2 linked regions of the Leisingera sp. NJS204 genome follow. The protein of the gene in region 1 binds, or shares a complex with, the protein of each later gene. Links are inferred from orthologs where the notes say so. Each region holds a gene or a part of one and is shown in the gene's direction. Other genes may lie near its edges.

What was found.
Region 2: the proteins of xseA (region 1) and ETW24_RS19395 are in contact, whole or in part, in a cryo-EM structure (PDB 8TXR), measured with the Escherichia coli proteins. The link is inferred for Leisingera sp. NJS204 from one-to-one orthologs.

The regions. Positions count from the first base shown.
Region 1 is NZ_CP035417.1:1,379,054-1,389,484, forward strand. What follows is about bases 3,367-6,300. They hold xseA (exodeoxyribonuclease VII large subunit), read left to right. Parts: upstream 3,367-4,053; coding sequence 4,054-5,547; downstream 5,548-6,300. Other genes in these bases: purD (phosphoribosylamine--glycine ligase), read right to left, coding at 3,367-3,918; ETW24_RS06805 (hypothetical protein), read right to left, coding at 5,579-5,965; ETW24_RS06810 (lysoplasmalogenase), read left to right, coding at 6,157-6,300. Outside these bases: ETW24_RS06785 (DUF1217 domain-containing protein), read left to right, coding at 31-1,794; ETW24_RS06790 (N-acetyltransferase), read right to left, coding at 1,856-2,275; more of purD, read right to left, coding at 2,653-3,366; more of ETW24_RS06810, read left to right, coding at 6,301-6,789; signal recognition particle-docking protein FtsY, read left to right, coding at 6,867-8,042; ETW24_RS06820 (DMT family transporter), read left to right, coding at 8,131-9,033; ETW24_RS06825 (inner membrane-spanning protein YciB), read left to right, coding at 9,063-9,674; ETW24_RS06830 (glutathione S-transferase N-terminal domain-containing protein), read right to left, coding at 9,823-10,431. UniProt on the Escherichia coli protein: Bidirectionally degrades single-stranded DNA into large acid-insoluble oligonucleotides, which are then degraded further into small acid-soluble oligonucleotides.
Region 2 is NZ_CP035417.1:3,981,202-3,991,627, forward strand. The notes cover bases 4,055-6,983. They hold ETW24_RS19395 (exodeoxyribonuclease VII small subunit), read left to right. Parts: upstream 4,055-5,356; coding sequence 5,357-5,611; downstream 5,612-6,983. Other genes in these bases: ETW24_RS19385 (response regulator), read left to right, coding at 4,055-4,306; ETW24_RS19390 (histone deacetylase family protein), read left to right, coding at 4,434-5,360; ETW24_RS19400 (polyprenyl synthetase family protein), read left to right, coding at 5,615-6,499; dxs (1-deoxy-D-xylulose-5-phosphate synthase), read left to right, coding at 6,551-6,983. Also shown: ETW24_RS19355 (LysR substrate-binding domain-containing protein), read left to right, coding at 1-43; ETW24_RS19360 (hypothetical protein), read right to left, coding at 47-418; ETW24_RS19365 (AraC family transcriptional regulator), read right to left, coding at 562-1,521; ETW24_RS19370 (DUF1330 domain-containing protein), read right to left, coding at 1,600-1,893; ETW24_RS19375 (branched-chain amino acid aminotransferase), read right to left, coding at 2,067-2,933; ETW24_RS19380 (MarR family winged helix-turn-helix transcriptional regulator), read left to right, coding at 3,096-3,599; more of ETW24_RS19385, read left to right, coding at 3,605-4,054; more of dxs, read left to right, coding at 6,984-8,479; ETW24_RS19410 (hypothetical protein), read right to left, coding at 8,556-8,876; ETW24_RS19415 (SDR family oxidoreductase), read right to left, coding at 8,879-9,748; ETW24_RS19420 (class I SAM-dependent DNA methyltransferase), read left to right, coding at 9,823-10,426. UniProt on the Escherichia coli protein: Bidirectionally degrades single-stranded DNA into large acid-insoluble oligonucleotides, which are then degraded further into small acid-soluble oligonucleotides.

The DNA.
Region 1 (10,431 bases):
GTCTGGGCCGGTTTTACAGGAGACAGGCGCGTGAGCTTTACACCATATGTGTTGGGCACCGGTATCAGCGGGTGGACCTTCCTGCAGCGGACCCGCGACCAGCAGCAGGAAATTTATGAGAAGTCGCCGGTCATCGATCGGACGGTGCAGGACTTCAATCAAAAAATCACCGGGATTCAGACTGCGGACGAGTTGCTGGATGACTACAACCTGCTGACCGTGACACTGGGCGCCTTTGGTCTGGACGAGGATATCGGCAACAGAGCATTCATCAAGAAAGTGCTCGAATCCGATGTCAGCGACTCGGGCTCTTTTGTGAACCGGCTCAACGACGTCCGGTATCAGGCGCTGGCGGAAACCTTTGGCTTCAACAGTCCGGATGGCCCGACGCTTCCCACCGCCAAGGCGGGCGCTGAATTTGCCAGTGTCGCCTCGCCGGATGATTTGCTGGCAAACGGCACCCTATTGCGCAAGGCGCTCGGCAATGTTGGCCTTGAAGGCCTCGAAAATAATCAGTTCTTTCTGCAGAAAGTTCTGGAATCCGACTTGGAAGACCCGGACTCCTTTGTCAACAAGCTGAGCAATCCCAAATATACCGAGTTTGCCCAGCAATTCAGTTTCAACAAGCCGCCGGTGTATGACAACAGCATTCAGGCGCTGGTCGGGGAGTTCAACGAACATACCGACGGCCTGGCAAGCGCGGATGAGCTGCTGGAGGATGAGAACCTTCTGCAAGCTGTCATCGAGACCTTTGATCTGGAACGCACCAGCCCCGATTTCCTGCGCCGGGTTCTGAATTCAGATACCACCGATCCAGATTCCTTTGTGAACCAGCTGGAGGACACTAGGTATCTTGCGGTCTCAGAGGCCTTTGGGTTCGGCTGGCCGGATATCAATGAAATGACCGATCCGGATGAGCTGTTGTCAAACCCTGAGGTTCTGGAGCATGCGCTGGATACATTCGGCCTTTTTGGCAGGGACGAGGCTGAGCTGCGCCAGATTCTGGAATCCGATTTGTCAGACCCGAACTCCTATGTGAACCAGCCGGAAAATGCTGCCTACTATGACTTTGCTGACGCGTTCCAGAACGGCTGGCCGGATCATGTCAGCAAGATGCAGGTGTTTTCCGATGACATCACGGACAAGCTGGGCACCTTCTCCGACCCAAGGGAGCTGGTCTTTGATATAAGCTTGTTTAATGCGACGCTGGATATCTTCGGCCAGAGCAAACGGAGCCTGGATTTTGACACCGTGATCCGTGCCTTTGAATCTGACCTGTCGTCCAGCACGTCATATGCAAACTTGCATTACGACACCGGCCTGAAGGCCATGGCTCATGCGTTTTCCTTCAATGGGGGGGAAACCGGCCGGGAGTATCCTGAAGGCTTTGCCGAGCAACTTTCCGAGCTTTACACCACCCGCCAGTTTGAAATTGAGATCGGTGAGAGCGATCAGAACATGCGCCTGGCGCTGGCCTTTGAGCGCGAGCTGCAAACCGTTGCTGATGCAGGCGGCAGCGAAAACGCCCATTGGTACGGCATTATCGGTTCGCCGCCGCTGAAAACGATTTTTGAAAGCGCGCTGGCGCTGCCATCAGGTTTCGGCCAGCTGGATGTTGACAGGCAGGTGGAGGAGATGAAGGAGCGCTCGTTTGCTGCTTTTGGAACCACCCATCCTGCAGATTTTCTCGAAGCCGGGAAACTGGATGAATTCCGCAACAGGTTCTTGATGCTGGCAGATCTCAACGCGCCTTTCAACAGCGGGATCAGCGATCCGATTCTGTCGCTCTTCTGACCCGTCGGCTGCGCTTTGGCTGTGGAGCAGCAATAGTTTCGCCCGGCTCAGAAGGCCGGCGCTATAGCGCTAGGCGCATGGTGATGCCGGTCACCCTGCTGCAGCCGGGATAAGCGCCTTCTGCGGTCTTGAAAAATCCCAGCCGGTCGAAGCTGCGGTGATTTTCCACAAGTTCGACCCTCGTTAGCAACTCAAGCGCCGGCAGGCCGGGATCCCTGACTCGCTTTGCCGCCAGGTCCTCTATCTGCCTTGCCCGGCCCGATCCGTGTCGGGCCGGATCGGCTGCCAATTTGCCCAGATACAGGCGGTCCGTCTTTGATATCAGGAATATGCAAGCCGCATGCAGGCTTCTGGCGGCCCGGATCTTGCTGCCGACCAGATAGAGATCCTTCCTTAGATCCACCGTCAGCCGGTGCATGGAAGATGGCTGATCAATGCGCCCGTCGATATAGGCAAAGCTGCGCCGGGTCAGGGCCGGCACGCCGCGGATCGCCAGCCTTGACCCGGCGGGGCTGTTTCACAGCTGGGCCACCCAGAGGGCGGGCCGGAAATACTCCCGGCTGGCCAATAGCAGAAGGCAAGCGGTGCAGACAGCATGAGAAGCCGCAGAGAGGGAATGGCTAGGCATGCCGCTTTCCTGCAAGTGCCGGCCTTTGCCGCCTTGGACAGTTCTTATTGCTTCGCTGCATCCCGCTTCTGACTGAAGTCCAGAGTACCGCAATGCTCCGGTCGGGATACTGCGGGCTGGTGGAACAATACCGCCGCGCCGGGCGCATTTGCGCCCGGCCACGCCCAACTGAGACTGTCAATCTGCGATTGACCGGGAACAGGCGGGAGAGCCGCCGCCGGGACAGATGCTCAGTCCAGCGCGCGCCAGCCGATGTCGCGGCGGAAGAACCCTTGCGGCCAATCAACCCCGTCAACCATCGCATAGGCGCGGTCGCGGGCCTCCTGCAGGGTTTCACCGCGGGCGGTCACGTTCAAAACCCGGCCGCCGGCTGCCAGCACCTTGCCGTTTTCTGCCTTGGTACCGGCGTGAAAGACCATGTTGCTGCTGTCCTCGGGCAGGGCCTTCAGCCCCTTGATTTCCGACCTTTTTTGGTAAGATCCGGGATAGCCCTCAGCGGCCATTACCACCGTGATCGCATGGTCGTCGCCCCAGTTCACCTGCGCCTCAGCCAGGCGGCCCTCAGCCGCGGCGTGCATCAGGTCCAGCGCCTGCGCGCCCAGGCGCATCATCAGCACCTGGCATTCCGGATCGCCAAAGCGGACGTTGTATTCCACCAGCCGGGGCTGCCCGTCCTGGATCATCAGACCGGCATAAAGCACGCCCTGATAAGGCATGCCGCGCTCGGCCATCACCCGCATGGTGGGCTTGACGATGTCTTCCATCGCGCGGGCTTCGACTTCAGCGGACAGAACCGGGGCGGGGGAGTAGGCGCCCATGCCGCCGGTGTTGGGGCCGGTGTCGCCTTCACCCACGCGCTTGTGATCCTGGGCCGAACCGATCGCCAGTACGTCCTCACCGTCCACCAGCACAAACAAGGACGCCTCTTCGCCTTCCATGAACTCCTCGATCACCACCTCGGCGCCGGCCCCGCCAAAGGCGCCGCCGAACATGTCGTCGATGGCGGCGATGGCTTCGTCCTCGGTCATTGCGATGATCACGCCTTTGCCGGCGGCCAGCCCGTCGGCCTTGACCACAGTGGGTGCGCCGTGTTCGCGCACATGCGCCTTGGCAGCCTCTGCCTCGGTGAAATGGCCATAGCCAGCGGTGGGCGCATTCGCTGCGTCGCAGACTTCCTTGGTAAAGCTTTTGGAGGCTTCCAGCTTCGCCGCCGCCTCAGACGGGCCGAACACCAAGAGACCTGCCTCGCGCAGGCGGTCAGCCACCCCTGCAGCCAGCGGCGCTTCGGGGCCGATAATCACGAAATCAATGGCGTTTTCCTCGGCAAAACCGGCTACGGCACCGCCATCCTCGGTATCAAACGACGCGCAATCGGCGATCTGCGCGATCCCTGCGTTGCCCGGCGCCACGATCAGCTTGTCGCATTTCGGGTTCTGCATCACCGCCCAGGCCAAGCTGTGTTCGCGCCCGCCGCTGCCAAGGATAAGGATGTTCATCTGCGTCTACTCCGATCTGACTGAGCCGAGAGGCGTCCCGGTGCTGTCCGGGGCTTGCCTTGCTTGCGGCGGGTTCTATGCTGCGCGCGAATTCAAAACAAGACCAGCCGCAAGCCGCAGGAGAGCAGCCCCGCAATGTCCGATCTGTTTGATGATCCAAAACCGGGGCAGAACGCGCCCGAATTCACCGTCTCGGAACTCTCCGGCGAGGTGAAGCGCACGCTGGAGGGCACCTTCGGCCGCATCCGGGTCAAGGGTGAGGTGGGGCGTGTGTTCAAGGCGCGCTCCGGGCATTTGTACTACGATATCAAGGACGACCGCTCGGTGCTGGCATGCACCACCTGGAAAGGGCAGGTTTCCAGCCTGTCGGTGGTGCCCGAGGAGGGGCTGGAGGTGGTCGTCACCGGCCGGCTGACCGCATTCGGCGCCCAGTCCAAATACAACATGAATGTGGACGAAGTTGCGGTTGCGGGCCAGGGCGCGCTGATGGCGCTGCTGGAAAAGCGCAAAAAACAGCTGGAGGCAGAGGGGCTGTTTGCCCCGGAACGCAAAGCGCCGCTGCCATACCTTCCGCAGATCATCGGCGTGGTGACATCGCCGTCGGGCGCGGTGATCCGCGATATCCTGCACCGGTTGCGCGACCGTTTCCCGCGCAAGGTGCTGGTCTGGCCGGTGGCTGTCCAAGGACAGAACTGTGCAGGCGAAGTGGCCCGCGCCATCGAAGGTTTCAACCGTCTGACCCCTGGCGGCGCGCTGCCGCGGCCCGATCTGATCATTGTCGCCCGCGGCGGCGGCTCGATCGAGGATCTTTGGGGCTTCAACGAGGAGATCGTAGCGCGGGCTGCGGCGGCCTCGAAGATCCCGCTGATCTCGGCGGTGGGGCATGAGACGGATACCACGCTGATTGATTTTGTCTCCGACCGCCGGGCGCCGACGCCGACGGCGGCGGCGGAACTGGCGGTTCCTGTACGGCTGGAACTGATGGCCTGGGCCGAGACCCAGGGCGCGCGGCTCACCCGCGCCGCAGGCCAGGCGGTGCAGCAGCGGCGCCAGCGGCTGAATGATCTGGCCCGCGCGCTGCCCAAGCCCGACACGTTGCTGGAAACCCCGCGCCAGCGGCTCGACCGGATTTCCGACCGGCTGCCGGGCGCGCTGATCTCCGGTGTGCAGCGCCGCCGGGTGTATCTGAGTGAAACAGCTGCCAGCTTACGCCCCGCCACCCTGCGCCAATTGGTGCAAGGCCGCCGCGACCGGCTGCAAAACCTGTCCTCCCGCCTGACCCTGCGCCCGATCCAGCGCGAGATCACAGCCCGCAAGGACGCGCTGGGCCGTCTGGCGCAGCGGCTGGATGCGGCACAGTCGCTGCGTCTCGACCGCCAGCGCCAAAACCTCTCTGCCGCAGGCCGCCAGCTGGAGATCCTAAGCTACAAATCCACGCTGGAGCGCGGCTATGCGGTGGTGCGTTCGGGCGCCGGGATCCTCACCACCAAGGCCGCTGCGGCCAAGGCCGGCCCGTTGCAGATCGAATTTGCCGACGGCATGCTGGACCTGGAGGAGGGCATCGCGGATCCTGGTTCCCTGACCGCTGCAGCGAAACCGTCCGGCGGCGGTCAGGGCTCGCTGTTCTAGCTTCTTTCTGGTCTGAAATACCCAGCCCGCCTCAGACACCGGCGTCCGGGCCGTAGCACAGCATTTCCTCGCCGATGTCTTCGGCCTCGTATAATTCGGTCGAGGCCGGGTCATCCTCAAACCGGGCAGTCAGCCCGCCGGGGGTGATTTCAAAGCTCCAGCACTGCGGATCGCCCCGGTTTTCATAGACAAAACAGATCCGGCCTGCGTCCTCGTACCAGCTGCCCTCCTGGCATCTGCCGTCCAGAAAGGACCAGACCACCCGCCGCCCGGGCAGATAGCGCTCTACCCCGTACATACTGCCGCCAAAGCCATAAAACAGGGTGCGGCCCTGAGTGTAGCGGTCGAATTGGTCGGCGTTCAGCGGCTCGGCAGCACGCAACGGCCCATTGAGGGCGGCAACCAGGGGAATCAGCATCAGGCAGCGCATGGGGTCACTGTGCCAGAGTGTCCGGGTCCCGGCCAAGGGAAACACGCCGGCTGCAAATACGGGCAGCAAACGGGCCGTAAAGCGGAGCGGCGCTGCCAGGCTCCCGTTTGGTCACCTTTGACCCGGCGGCTGTCTTGCGGCCAACTGATGCAAACGGGCAGGGAGACAGGGCCATGATGATGCAAGTGGCGGCGGCAGGGGCAGCGCTCTGCGCCGCCGGGTATTTGGGTCTGACCGCGCAGCCGCCCGGTATTCTGCGCAGCCTGGCAAAGACCGCAGCGGTTGCGCTTCTGGCGCTTGGCGCCGGGCTGGCAGGGGCACCGCTGCTGCTGGTGCTGGCGCTTGGTCTTTGCGCGCTGGGGGATCTTTTTCTGTCGCGCGACGGCGAAAGCGCCTTCATGGCGGGCGTGGGGGCCTTTGCCGCAGGGCATCTGGCTTATGCGGCGCTGTTCCTGACCCGTCCGGACAGTGATCCATCCGGTCTCCTGCACATGCCGGCTGCGCTGATCGCTGCCGGGTTGCTGGTGCTTGGCCTGATCATGACGCAGGTTCTGGCACCGCGGGCGGGCGCGCTGAAGGGGCCGGTACTGGCCTATATCCCGATCATCCTGGGCATGGGTGCCGCGGCGCTGACGCTTCCGTTTGGCACCTGGGTCTTTGCCGCGGCTTGTGCCTTCATGCTGTCGGACATGATCCTGGCGGCGGAAACCTTTGTCCTGAGCGCAGAGCACCCGCTGCGGCGGATCACGCCATATGCGGTCTGGGTGCTGTATTGGGGGGCGCAAGCCGGGTTTCTGGCTGCATTTTCCTGAACCCGGCGGCGCCTTGCGCTTTGCACTCCGGGTAAATCCGCATTAGGTGGGGGGCAGACCCTTTTGCGGAGACCAAGATGGCGTTTTTCTCAAAGCTCAAGGAGCGGCTGTTCAAATCCTCCTCCAAGCTCGAGCAGGGGCTCGATGCGATTGTCGAGGAGGGGGCGGAGGACAGTGCAGCCGAGGCGCTGGAAGCACTGACAGACACACCGGCTGTCACGCCTGAACAGCCCGCCCCGGCGCCTGTGCCGCATCCGGCGCCGCAACAACCGGAACCTGAGCCGCAACCGGCGCCTGAGCCCGCTCCGCAGCCTGCCGCCGCACCTGAACCGGCACCCGCAGCGGACCCTGAGCCACAGAAAAAGTCCCCGGGCCTTCTGGGCCGTCTTATGGGCCGCAGTGCTGTTGCCGAACCGCGCCGGGCGCTGGATGACGGCATGCTGGAGCAGCTGGAAGAGCTGCTGATTGCTGCTGACATGGGGGTGGATACGGCACTGCGCGTGACCGCTAACCTGGCCGAGGGGCGGATGGGCAAGAAGGTGTCCTCCCGCGAGATCAAGGAACTGCTGGCGCAGGAAGTTGCGCGCATCATGGAGCCGGTGGCCAAACCGCTGCCGATCTATGCAAAGCGCCCGCAGGTGGTGCTGGTGGTCGGGGTCAACGGCTCCGGCAAGACGACCACCATCGGCAAGCTGGCCAGCCAGTTCAAAGGTGCCGGCAAGAAGGTGGTGATTGCCGCAGGCGACACATTCCGCGCCGCGGCGGTGGAACAATTGCAGGTCTGGGGCGACCGTGCGGGCGTGCCGGTGCTGACAGCACCCGAAGGCTCCGACCCGGCCTCGCTGGCGTTTGATGCGATGACACGCGCGCAGGAAGACGGCGCAGACCTCCTGATGATCGACACCGCCGGCCGGCTGCAGAACCGGGCCGATCTGATGGAAGAGCTGTCGAAAATTGTCCGGGTGATCCGCAAGAAGGATGAAACAGCACCGCATAACACCCTGCTGGTGCTGGATGCGACCACTGGCCAGAACGCGCTGAGCCAGGTGGGTACCTTCCAGAAACTGGCGGATGTCTCAGGCCTGGTGATGACCAAGCTGGACGGCACCGCCAAGGGCGGCGTGCTGGTGGCGCTGGCGGACAAGTTCGGCCTGCCGATCCACGCCATCGGTGTGGGTGAGCAGATCGACGACCTCGCCCCCTTCGATCCCGGGGAGTTCGCCGCCGCTCTGACCGGTTTGGAAAAGTCCTGATCCATTTCTTCCTCTGGCCGGAAGTATCCTCCGGGGGACCGGGGGTGGAAAACCCCCGGCGCCTTCCTCCAGCGCAAAGGCGGCTGATTTGAGCGAGTGGCTGATCTCCCTGGAAGGCACCGAGGCCGGGCACCAGGCAGCGCTGTTTCTGGCCATCTGGGCCGCATTCCTGCATGCGGTCTTCGGCGCGCTGCAGAAGGGTCGGCATGATCCCTGGCTGTCGCGCGGGGCGATTGATTTTTCCTACTGCGTGATGGCGGCGCCCTTTGCGCTGTTTGTGGTGCCTTGGCCGGAGCCGCATATGTGGCTGATCTTCGCTGTCGCCTGGGTGATCCACGTCTTTTACAAACTGTTCCAGGCGCTGGCCTACACCAAGGGCAGCTACACCGTGGTCTACCCGGTGGTGCGCGGGACCGGGCCGCTGTTCACGGTGATCGGTTCCTTTTTCCTGTTCGGCGAGCTGTTCACCCCGGTGCAATGGCTGGGGGTGGCGGTGCTGCTGGCCGGGATCTTCGGTCTGGCGGGGTACAACTACCGCTACCTGACGGTGAACCGCGACACGCTGGTGCCGGCGCTGGTGCTGGCGGTGATCACTGGGTTGTTTGTGGCGGGCTACACCACATATGACGCCTATGGCATCCGGGCGACCGCGGATCCGTTCACCTTTCTGGCGTGGTTCTTCATGATCGACGGGCTGGTGTTTCCGGTGATTGCCTTTACCCGCTGGCGGCGAATGCCCGCGCCGCCGGCACCTGGGCCGCTGATGGTCCGTGGCTTCTTTGGCGGGCTGCTCGCCTTTGCGTCCTTTGGTGCGATCATGCTGGCCACAAGGCTGGACAAGGTCGGGGAGGCGGCGGTGCTGCGCGAGACCTCCACCGTGTTTGCCGCCCTCATCGGCTGGCTGGTGCTGAAGGAAACCGTGGGGCCGCGCCGGATTGCCTTGATGGCTTTGATCGCGCTGGGCGCCGTGATAGTGGAAATTGGCGGCTGAGACCGCGCGCAGAACTGACAGGAGGCCCCATGGCCGCAAAGAAGATCAACCCGACCCTGAAGATGCTGTTGGAATTGGGCCCGATTGTCATCTTTTTCATCGGATATCTGAAGCTGAAGGATGAGGTGTTTCTGATCAGCGGCCATGAGTACAAGGGCTTTATCGTGATCACCGCGGCGTTTATTCCGCTGATGGTGGCGTCCACGCTCGCCCTGTGGAAGCTGACCGGGCATCTGTCGCGGATGCAATTCGCGACCCTGGTGCTGGTGGTGCTGTTCGGCGGCATGTCGGTGTGGTTCAACGACGACCGGTTCATCAAGATGAAGCCGACGATGCTGTATCTGCTGTTCGGCGGGCTTCTGGGCATCGGTCTTATGCGCGGGCAAAGCTGGCTGAAGGTGGTGATGGAGGAAGTCATGCCGCTGCAGCAGGAGGGCTGGATGATCCTGACCCGGCGGCTGTGCGTTTTTTTCTTTGGCCTGGCGGTGGCAAACGAGCTGATCTGGCGGACCCAAAGCACCGACACCTGGGTCTATTTCAAAACCTTCGGCCTGCCGGTGGCGATGTTTGCCTTCTTCATGATGCAGGGGCAGCTGTTGCAGAAATTCGGGATCGAGGAAGAGGCCGGACCAGCGGAGTAATCTGCGGCTGACAGGGGCGGGCTCCCGCGCCTTTGCCCCTCATCCAGGATGAGGCGCAAAGCCTTGGGCCGGGCAGCGCACCTGCGCTGCGCTGCGGCATCGCTTCTTTCTGGTCTTAAATACCCGCGCCGCAGGCGCCCTTTTTGCATCAATTGCCAAACAACACCTGCTGCGCCTTGGTGTCCGAGCGGTCGCCGCGTAGCTCTGCATGCAGCGCCCGGCCCGCTACCACACCAGGGCGGGACCACATCAGCTCCAGCCAGCGGGCGAGATGCGGTTTGTCCTCCACTACCTGCTGCTGGCCTTCCCACAGCGAGGCCCAGGGCCAGACCGCCATATCGGCAATTGTGCAGTCCGGTCCCGCCACATACTCATTCTCCGCCAGCTGCCGGTCCAGAACTCCGTAAAGGCGGGCCACCTCGTTCCGGTAGCGGTCTTTGGCATAGGGCAGATCCTCGGGCGCGTATTTCAGGAAATGGTGCGCCTGGCCCGCCATCGGCCCGACCCCGCCCATCTGCCACATCAGCCATTGGTCCACTGCCAGCCGGGCGCGTTCATCCGCGCCATAGAACTGCCCGGTCTTGCGGGCGAGATACTGCAGAATGGCGCCGCTTTCGAACAGGGAAACCGGTGCGCCGCCGGGGCCGTCCGGGTCGATGATCGCAGGCATCCGGTTGTTGGGGGAGATGTTCAGAAACTCCGGCGCGAATTGGCCGCCGTTGCCAATGTCGATCAGCGTGGCCTGGTAAGGCAGGCC
Region 2 (10,426 bases), 2.6 Mb from region 1 along the record:
AGGCCGGGCCAAAGCAGTTGTCGACTGGCTGCTGCGCCAGTAAATCTCAGGCCGAGGCCGTCTCCGCCCCTTCCGGCGCGCTGAGAGAGATCACCGCCAGAACCGCAGCCCCGTTCAACAGATAGAAGGCTGCGTCCAGCCCGGCAAAACCAAAGAGAAACGGTGCCGCCAGAAAGGTTAGACCGACAATCAGGTCAACCGTCAGATGCAACTTGTAGGGCAGCACCCGGATCAGACCCAGGTGGTGGTCGGTCAGTACCGTCAGGACAAATGCAGCGATGCCGGTTGCCACCGACAGCCACAACGCCAGCGGGTTGCTGTCACCAAGGCCCACCAGGAACGGCAGCCCCATCAGGGCGATGGCCACAGGGTAATCGAGATAGGCATGGATGGTACGGGTCACGAAACGCAAAGGCATGGGTCAGATCCTTGTTACTGAGAACATCCTGGCCGCGTCCTTGGCGGCTCTGACCCCAGATTGCCTTACCCAGATCGAACGGTGAATTTCAGATCATCTCACATATATTGCAGATCGTTCAGAGATCCGGCCTTGGTTGCCGTTCAAGCGGCTGCATGCTGCTGCCGGTAGGCCGCCGGCGAAATCCCCACCTGCTTGCGGAACACACGGGAAAACGCTGCCTCGGAGGCATAGCCGGCAACCTCCGCAGCATCGGCAACACTCAACCCTTGCTCCGTCAGCCCCTGGCAGGCGATCTGCATCCGCCAGCCGGTCAGGTACTGCATCGGTGTCACCTCCATCTTGGCGGTGAACTCCTGGGCAAAAGCGGTGCGCGACATGCCGGCCTCGCGGGCCAGGCCTTCAACGCTCCACTCCTGTGCCGGGGATTGGTGAAACGCGGTCAGCGCCCGCGAAATCCGCGGATCGGCAAAGCCCGCCAGTGCCGAGCCGCTGGGGCTTTGATGCTCCAGATAGGCGCGGATCGCCTGGGCGAACAACACCTCTGACAGTTTCAGCGCAATCAGGTCGCCGCCTATGCGGGTGCCATGCACCTCCGAGCCGATCATCCGCAAGGTCGCCTCGATCCAGGCGCCTGCCTCCTCGCCGTAGTTCTCGATAACAATAAAGGGCGGCAACCGGTCGATCAGCATATGCCCAGTGCCGCGCCGGCCCGGCATGGCGGCAAAGGAGAAATGGCCGCAGATCAGCTGAGTATCGCGCCCCGCGCCCTCGCCGCCGTACACCAGCACTCCGCCGCCATCGTATCCGGCCTCCTCCAGCACTTGCTCCAGCGGCAGGGCCTCCAGCGGCTGCACCTCGTTGCACAACAGCATATGCGCCGCCCCATGCGGGATCAGCACCAAATCGCCCTGTTTCAACCGCAGAGTTTCGCCGGTTGCGGGCACATGCACCTTCAGCTCGCCGCGCTGCACAAAGTGGAAGCGGGCGACGTTTTCATATGGCGGCACCTGAATCCCGAACGGCGGGGTAAAGGAGGTGCGGAAGTAAAACGTCCCTTTGAGGGAAAGCCGGGTGAGAATATCGCTAAGCAAGTCCAACATGATGCCCATGTTAGGGGTCTGGCACCCGGCGTCCATGGTTTGAGACGATCTGCAAGGGAATGTGAACGGGCGGGCAGATCACGCCTCGACGATTCCGATCTGGTAATCCAGAAACGCCCGCTGCCGGATCTCTTTCAGCGCCTGGTACTCGGCGCTCTGAAACACCCGGTCCACCGCAGCCCGGTCGGGATAGCGCACAATCGTCACCATTTCCGGCAGCGCGTCTCCGATGATGGTCTCAGAAATCTCAAAACCCTGAACAATCTCCGCCCCGACTTCCTCCAGCAGCGGCTTGGTGGTTCCCAAATACATGCTCAGCGCTTCCAGATCATCCGGGTTCACCGTTGTCAGCGCAAATACCGTGACTGCCATTATCCTCACCTGCCTTTTCAGGCCCTTATCCGCTGGCCTGCTCCGCGCCCCTCGGGCGTTATGTCACCGCATTCGCTGCAAATAAACCACTGGACTGATGTTGCGGCGCCCGGGCAAAGAAAAACCCCCGCTTGCAGGCGGGGGTTTCACGGAACTGCTGCTGGCAAAGGCGCTTAGGACCGTACCAGTTTCTCGTAATCCTCAGCAATCTCGCGGGTCAGCGCGCCGACCTCGAATTTATACGGGCCGATCTCGCCGACCGGAGTCACCTCGGCGGCGGTGCCGGTCAGCCAGCACTGTTCGAACTCTTCCATCTCTTCCGGCTTGATGCGGCGCTCATGCACAGTGATGCCCTTGTCCTTGAGCATGCCGATCACGGTCTGGCGGGTAATGCCGTTCAGAAAGCAGTCGGCCTTGGGGGTGTGCACCTCGCCGTCCTTCACGAAAAAGATGTTGGCGCCGGTTGCTTCGGCCACATAGCCGCGCCAGTCCATGAACAGCGCGTCCGAGCAGCCCTGCGCGGTCGCTTTGTGTTTGGAAATGGTGCAGATCATGTAAAGACCTGCCGCCTTGGCATGGACCGGGATGGTTTCAGGCGACGGACGTTTCCATTCGGCAATCGCCAGCTTGGCACCCTGCATCTTGGCGTCGCCATAGTAGGCGCCCCAGCCCCAGACTGCGATCGCCATCCGCACCGGGTTGGCTGCGGAGGCCACGCCCATGTCATCGCCGGAACCGCGCCAGACAAGCGCGCGGACATAGGCGTCCTGCAGGCCGGAGGCTTTCAGGGTTTCTTCCTTGGCCGCCTCGATCTGGTCGACGGTATAGGGCATCGGCATGTCCAGCGCCTCGGCGGAAGCTATCAGGCGCTCGGAATGTTCACGGCTTTTGAAGATCTTGCCGTTGTAGGCGCGCTCACCCTCAAACACCGAGGAGGCATAATGCATCGCATGGGTCAGGATATGCACCTTTGCATCCCGCCAGTCGACCAGCCCCCCATCCATCCAGATCACACCGTCGCGGTCGTCATAACCTGCCATGCCGCACTCTCCTAAAACTCTGCGGGATTTCCATTTATTGCGCACATTATGTCCGAGAGGAACATAATATTGCGTCAAAGTTGGGATTCGATACATCTTCACCCTTGGAATGTCAACAACACTGACATAAACTGCATGGCAATACAGACGAGGGGGCACCGAATGCCTGAAGGCCGGACAGGGCAGGGATACGGCGGCGAAAGCCTGCTGTTTCTGACGGATGAGCAGCTGCGCCAGGGGATCGAGGCAATGTTTTTTGCCTACCGCGGCTTTACCGCCGATCCGGACCGGATTCTGGCGGAATTGTCCTATGGCCGGGCGCATCACCGGGCGGTCCACTTTATCAACCGCTCACCCGGAACGACGGTGAACAACCTTCTCAGCATTCTGGGCGTGACCAAACAGTCGCTGAACCGGGTGCTGCGCACATTGATCGGCGACGGTTTGGTGATCAGCAAGGTGGGTGAGCTGGATAAACGCGAGCGGCATCTGTATCTGACCGAACAGGGCGCGGCGCTGGAGGCCACGCTGTCAGACGCCCAGCGCGCCCGGATGCGCGCCGCCTACAAAGATGCCGGCCCCGAGGCGGTGCAAGGTTTCAAAAAGGTGCTGGAAGCAATGATGGATGCGGATATGCGCCGTGCCTATGCCAAGTTGCGGGATTAAGGCGTATGAGCATGCATGACGCCCATCTGCTGATCATTGACGACGACGAACGCATCCGCGGGCTTTTGAAGAAATTCCTGATGCGCTCCGGCTTTCTGGTCACTGCAGCGCGCGACGCGGCCCATGCCCGCCGGGTGCTGGCGGGCTTGGATTTCGACCTGATCGTCATGGATGTGATGATGCCCGGCGAGGACGGTATCTCGCTGACAACTTCCTTGCGCGAAACGATGGCCACACCGATCCTGCTGCTGACCGCCAAGGGCGAGACTGAGGACAGGATTGCCGGACTGGAAGCTGGCGCGGATGACTACCTGCCAAAACCCTTTGAGCCCAAAGAGCTGCTGCTGCGTGTCAACGCAATCCTGCGGCGGATGCCGGACACGGTTGCACAGGAAAGTGCGCCCAAAGTGCTGCATCTGGGTGCCATCCGCTATGACATCGAACGCGGTGAAATGTGGCAGGGGGATGAGCTGATCCGCCTCACCGGCACCGAAAGCCAGTTGATGAAGATCTTCTCGGCCCAGCCCGGCGAGCCGGTCTCCCGCACCAAGCTGGTCGAGGATCTGGGCCGCGACCGCGGTCAGGCGCAGGAACGCGCGGTAGACGTGCAGATCACCCGTCTGCGCCGCAAGATCGAGCCGAACCCGAAACAGCCGCAATACCTGCAAACCGTCCGCGGCGCAGGCTACATGCTGGCCCCCGAGTAAAGCCCCAGCCTCTTCTTCTGGCCGCAAATATCCCGGGGTCCGGGGCAGCGCCCCGGGATTCCCCTTGCCGCGCAGCGCCGCGGCCCCCTAGGGTCGCGCCAAACCCCGCAGCAGGAGGATACGAGCCATGACAACCGCACTGATCACCCACGCGGATTGCCTAAATCACGTCACGCCGGACGGGCATCCGGAACAGGTGGCACGGCTTGCGCATATCCTGCACGCGCTGGAACCATTGGACCTGAAACGCGTAACCGCGCCGATGGCTGCCGAGGATGACATCCTGCGCATCCACCCTGCGGGTTATTTGTCGGACTTGCGCAAAGCCTCCCCTAGCGAAGGCTGGGCACAAATTGATGGCGACACCTTCATGTCTCCCGGCTCGCTGGATGCCGCCTTCCGCGCAGCCGGTGCAGTGGTGCGCGGTGTCGATATGGTGCTAGGCGGCGAGGTGCAGAACGCGTTTGCTGCTGTGCGCCCGCCTGGGCATCACGCGGAAACAGACACTGCAATGGGGTTTTGCCTGTTCGGCAATGCGGCACTAGCGGCGAAACACGCGCTGGACCACCATGGACTTAACCGCGTCGCGGTGGTGGATTTCGACGTGCATCACGGCAATGGTACCCAGGATCTGCTGTGGGACGAGGCGCGCGCTCTGGTGATCACCAGCCAGCAGATGCCACTCTGGCCCGGCTCCGGCCGCCCTGAGGAGGACGGCGCCCATGGCAATATCCTGAACATGCCGCTGGCACCGGGATCGGGCCGCACTGAAATGCAGGCGGCCTATGAAGGCCAGGCATTCCCGCGCCTGCGTGCCTTCAAGCCAGAGTTGATTATCATTTCGGCAGGCTTTGACGCCCATCAGGACGATCCGCTTGCCAGCCTCAACTGGGCAACAGAAGATTTCGCCTGGATCACTGCCGAACTGTGCAGACTTGCAAGTGAACTGTGCCAGGGCCGTATCGTCTCGACTTTGGAAGGCGGATATGATCTGAACGCGCTGGCCGCCGCAACGCGCGCGCATGTGGAAGAATTGATAAAGGCACCGGCATGACTGAGACCCGCAACGAGCCCCCCGTGGACCAGATGAGCTTTGAACAGGCGATGCGTGAGCTGGAAGGCGTGGTGGACCAGCTGGAGCGCGGCGACGTGGCGCTGGATGCCTCAATCGCGCTTTACGAACGCGGTGCTGCGCTGAAGAAACGCTGCGAGGATGAGCTGAAACGCGCCGAGGAAAAGGTTGCCGCCATTACGCTGGATGCAAACGGCACCCCCAAGGGCACCCAGCCGCTGGATGCCGGCTGAGCCATGACCGCCGCAGCAGACGCCCGAACGCGCCCCTTTGCAGATGCGTTGAAAAACGCACAGGCCAGCATCACCGCACATATGGAAATGCGGCTGGCAGGCAGCGACAAGCTGCATACTGCGATGCGCTACGCCATCACCGGCGGCAAGATGCTGCGCGGCTTTCTGGTGCTGGAAAGCAGCCGTCTGCACGGTGTCCCGGCTGAAGCTGCCCTTGAGGCAGCGCTCGCTATTGAATGCATCCACGCTTATTCGCTGGTACATGACGACCTGCCCTGCATGGACGATGACGACCTGCGCCGCGGCCAGCCTACTGTGCACAAAAAATGGGATGAGGCGATGGCAGTTCTTGCCGGCGACAGCCTGCAGGCCTTTGCCTTTGAGCTGCTGGCAGACCCCAAGGCTGGCCCCCACGCCCTGACCCTGATCCGCGGCCTGGCGCAGTCCTCCGGCAAAGACGGCATGGTGTCGGGCCAGATGCTGGACATAGCGGCAGAGACCGCCGATGCGCCGCTGACGCTGGAGCAGATCACCAGGCTGCAGGGCCGCAAGACTGGATGCCTTATCGAATGGTCCGCCACTGCCGGCGCGGTGCTGGCGGGCGAAGACCCTGCGCCGCTGCGGCAATACGCACGCGCCCTTGGCCTTGCCTTCCAGATCGCCGACGACATCTTGGATGTGGAAGGCGATGCCGCCAAGGTCGGCAAGGCCGTGCGCAAGGATGCCGATGCCGGCAAGGCAACCTTTGTCTCGCTGCTCGGTCTGGCGGAGGCAAAAGCCCGCGCACAGTCCTTGTGCGACGAGGCCTGCACCGCGCTGTCACCTTATGGTGAGGATGCAGCAACCTTGAAGGCAGCCGCGCGTTTCGTTATTGCGCGCGACAGCTAACACCGCGCGCCACGCCCCGGCACCCTGCCCGGCGCAGCCCAAGGAGACACCATGTCCGACCGGCCCAAGACCCCGCTTCTGGACCAGATTACCCGCCCCGCGGATCTGAAGGGGCTGACGGATGCGCAACTGGTGCAAGTGGCGCAGGAACTGCGGCAGGAAACCATTGCTGCGGTTTCCGTCACCGGCGGCCATCTGGGTGCAGGCCTGGGTGTGGTGGAGCTGACCACCGCCCTGCACGCAGTCTTTGACACCCCGCGGGACAAGGTGATCTGGGACGTCTCCCACCAGTGTTATCCGCATAAGATCCTGACCGGGCGCCGCGACCGTATCCGTACCCTGCGGATGAAGGACGGCCTCAGCGGTTTCACCAAACGTTCCGAGTCGCCCTACGATCCGTTTGGCGCCGCCCATAGTTCCACCTCGATCAGCGCCGCGCTTGGCTTTGCGGTGGCGCGCGACCTCGGTGGTGTGATCCCCGAGGGCAACGGCGACGCTATCGCGGTGATCGGCGACGGCTCGATGTCGGCCGGCATGGCGTTTGAAGCGATGAACAACGCAGGCCATCTGGGCAAGCGGCTGATCGTCATCCTGAACGACAATGAAATGTCGATCGCTCCGCCCGTTGGCGCGCTGTCGTCTTATCTCTCACGCCTCTACGCAGGCGAACCCTTCCAGGAGCTGAAGGCCGCCGCCAAGGGGGCCGTCTCGCTGCTGCCCGAACCCTTCCGCGAGGGCGCCAAACGCGCCAAGGACATGCTGAAAGGCATGGCCGTCGGCGGCACTCTGTTCGAAGCCTTGGGGTTTTCCTACCTCGGCCCCATCGACGGGCATGACATGGATCAGCTGCTGCCAGTGCTGCGCACGGTCAAGGCCCGGGCCACCGGTCCGATCCTGATCCATGTGCTGACCAAAAAGGGCAAGGGCTACGCCCCGGCAGAAGCTGCCCGCGACAAGGGCCACGCCACCGCCAAATTCGACATGGTGACGGGGGAGCAGAAGACGGCGCCCTCCAACGCGCCCTCCTATACCTCGGTGTTCGGCAACGAGCTGGTGAAGCTCGCAGCCGCGGACGACAAGATCTGCGCCGTGACCGCGGCGATGCCCGACGGCACCGGGTTGAACCTGATGGCCGAACGCTACCCCTCGCGCACCTTTGACGTCGGCATTGCCGAACAGCACGGCGTGACCTTTGCCGCTGCATTAGCGGCCGGCGGCATGAAGCCGTTTTGCGCGATGTATTCCACTTTTCTGCAGCGCGGCTATGACCAGGTGGTGCATGACGTGGCGATCCAGCGTCTGCCGGTTCGCTTTGCCATCGACCGCGCCGGTCTGGTGGGCGCCGATGGTGCCACCCACGCAGGCAGCTTCGACATTGGCTATATGGCAAACCTGCCTGGCATGGTGGTGATGGCTGCCGCCGACGAGGCCGAGCTGGCCCATATGGTCGCCACCGCCGCTGCCCATGACGACGGCCCCATCGCCTTCCGCTATCCCCGCGGCGAGGGCGAAGGCGTCGAGATGCCCGAAACCCCGGAAGTGCTGGAGATCGGCAAGGGCCGGATGATCCAAGCGGGCAAACGCGTGGCGCTCTTGTCCTTCGGCACCCGCCTGGGCGAGGTGCGAAAGGCCGCCGAAGCATTGGCGGCCAAGGGCATCACCCCAACCATCGCCGACGCCCGCTTTGCCAAACCGCTGGACCGCGATCTGATCCTCCAGCTGGCTGCGGATCACGAGGCACTGATCACCATCGAGGAAGGCGCAGTGGGCGGTTTCGGCTCCCATGTCGCACAGCTGCTAGCCGAGGAAGCCGTGTTCGACAGCGGCCTCAAGTACCGCTCCATGGTGCTGCCCGATACCTTTATCGACCAGGCCAGCCCTGCGGATATGTACGAGGTCGCGGCCATGAACGCGCCGCAGATCGAAGCCAAGGTGCTGGAGGTGCTGGGCGTGGCAACAATTGGCGAGAAGCGGGCATAACTCACACCCTTTTCATACCTGTTTCTTGCAGCATTCAGACTAAGGGCAATCGAACCCATTCTGGATTTGCGTTGTGCTATCTGTATCCGGTTACTGTGCAAAAAAACCGGTAAATACCCGCTGACATGCCCGTGTTCAGCTTGCGTACCAATGCTGCAATCTGATCATCCCCCAGCAGATAGACAGGCAGTTTATCCAGGTTCATCACGGCGAAATTCATCAGCATCGCCCGCTTGGCGAAAACTGCGAAACCAAACACAACATCTATCTTTCGTGCAAAGGATTGCTGTTCCCACAGCTGATCCATCACACCCGGAAACTGCTGGTTGATCCGTGCATAAAGCCGGCCCAGTGTCCTGAAGTTAAACAGCACAAAGATCAGATGCAGAATGCCCAATCCTAAACCCCCGGCGGCTCCGCAGGCGGCACAAAGCTCTCCATGTCCTCGGCCTCCAGCACTGCCCGCAGCCCCTCGCGATAGGTAGGATAAAGCAGCTTCACACCCAGCTCTTCCTTGATGCGGAGGTTGCGGACGCGCTTGTTCTCTCCATAGAAACTGCGCGCCATAGGGGTCATGCCAGCCTCGTCAAAGGGCACTTCGGCGGGCACCGGCAGGCCCAGCAGTTCTGCTGCATGGCCCAGCACATCCTGCGGCGGCGCCGGATCATCGTCGCAGACGTTGAAAATGGCACCGGGGCGGGGCTGCGCAATGGAGGCCGCCAGCACCTGGGCAATGTCCTCCACATGAATGCGGGAAAACACCTGACCCGGCTTGATGATCCGCCGCGCCTTGCCCGCCATCAGCTTTGCAAAGGGGCCGCGGCCGGGACCGTAGATGCCCGCTAGCCGGAAGATGTGCAGCGGCAGACCGGGGATGGCCTGCCATTGCGCCTCGGCCCGGGCGCGCCAATCGCCGCGCTCGCTGGAGGGCGTCACCGGCGTGTTCTCATCCACCCAGGCGCCGTCGTGATGGCCATAAACTGCCGTAGTCGACAGATACCCCACCCATTCCAGATCGGGGGCAGCAGTGATTTGACCAGCCATCGCGGCCAGCACCGGGTCACCCGCCATGTTCGGCCCTATCGAGCTCAGAACATGGGTGACCCCGTCCAGCGGCACGTCCTGCCCGGGCCAGGTGATCATCTCCACGCCTTCGGCCTCCACAGCCTCGCGCGAAGTGCCGATAACCCGCCATCCCTGCGCCAGCAGGCGCGGCGCAAGCGCCCGGGCGGTATAGCCAAATCCAAGACAAAGCAGCGTTTTCCTCATGCTTCCTAGATGCGTTGGCCGCGCCTGCTGCGCAAGGGTTGATTCGAATCCCGATCAGCCTTTTCATGGCGCGCATGGACAAACAGAAACCGGGACTTTCAAACGCCTACGCCCTGCAGACACCTGCCGATTCCAAGCGGCTTTACAGGGACTGGGCCAGCACATACGACCAGGATTTCGCCGCCGGGCAGGGCTACCTCCTGCCCGGATTGACTGCCAAGGTTTTTGCCGCCGCCGGGGGAGCCGGCCCGGTGCTGGACGTCGGTGCCGGAACCGGTCTGTGCGGCCAAGCGTTGCGGGCGATTGGAATAGAACCAATCGACGCCACCGATATAAGCGCCGCGATGCTGGCCGAAGCCTTGCGCAAGGATGCCTACCGTGACGTGATCGAAGCCGATCTGCTGGAAGGCATCCCGGTGCCGCGCGGGTCCTACCGAGGTGTGGTCTCCTCCGGCACCTTCACCCATGGGCACCTCGGCCCGGAAGTCCTGCCCGCCCTGTTGCGGGTGGCCGCACCCGATGCCTGGTTTGCTCTGTCGGTGAATGCCAAGTTCTACGGTAAGGCGGGGTTTTCCGAAGCCTTCGGCCGGCTGCTGCGCGGGCAATGGATCAAAAATCTTACACTGCCTGAACTGCCCATCTACGGACCTGGCGCGACGGGGGCGCACAAGGACGACA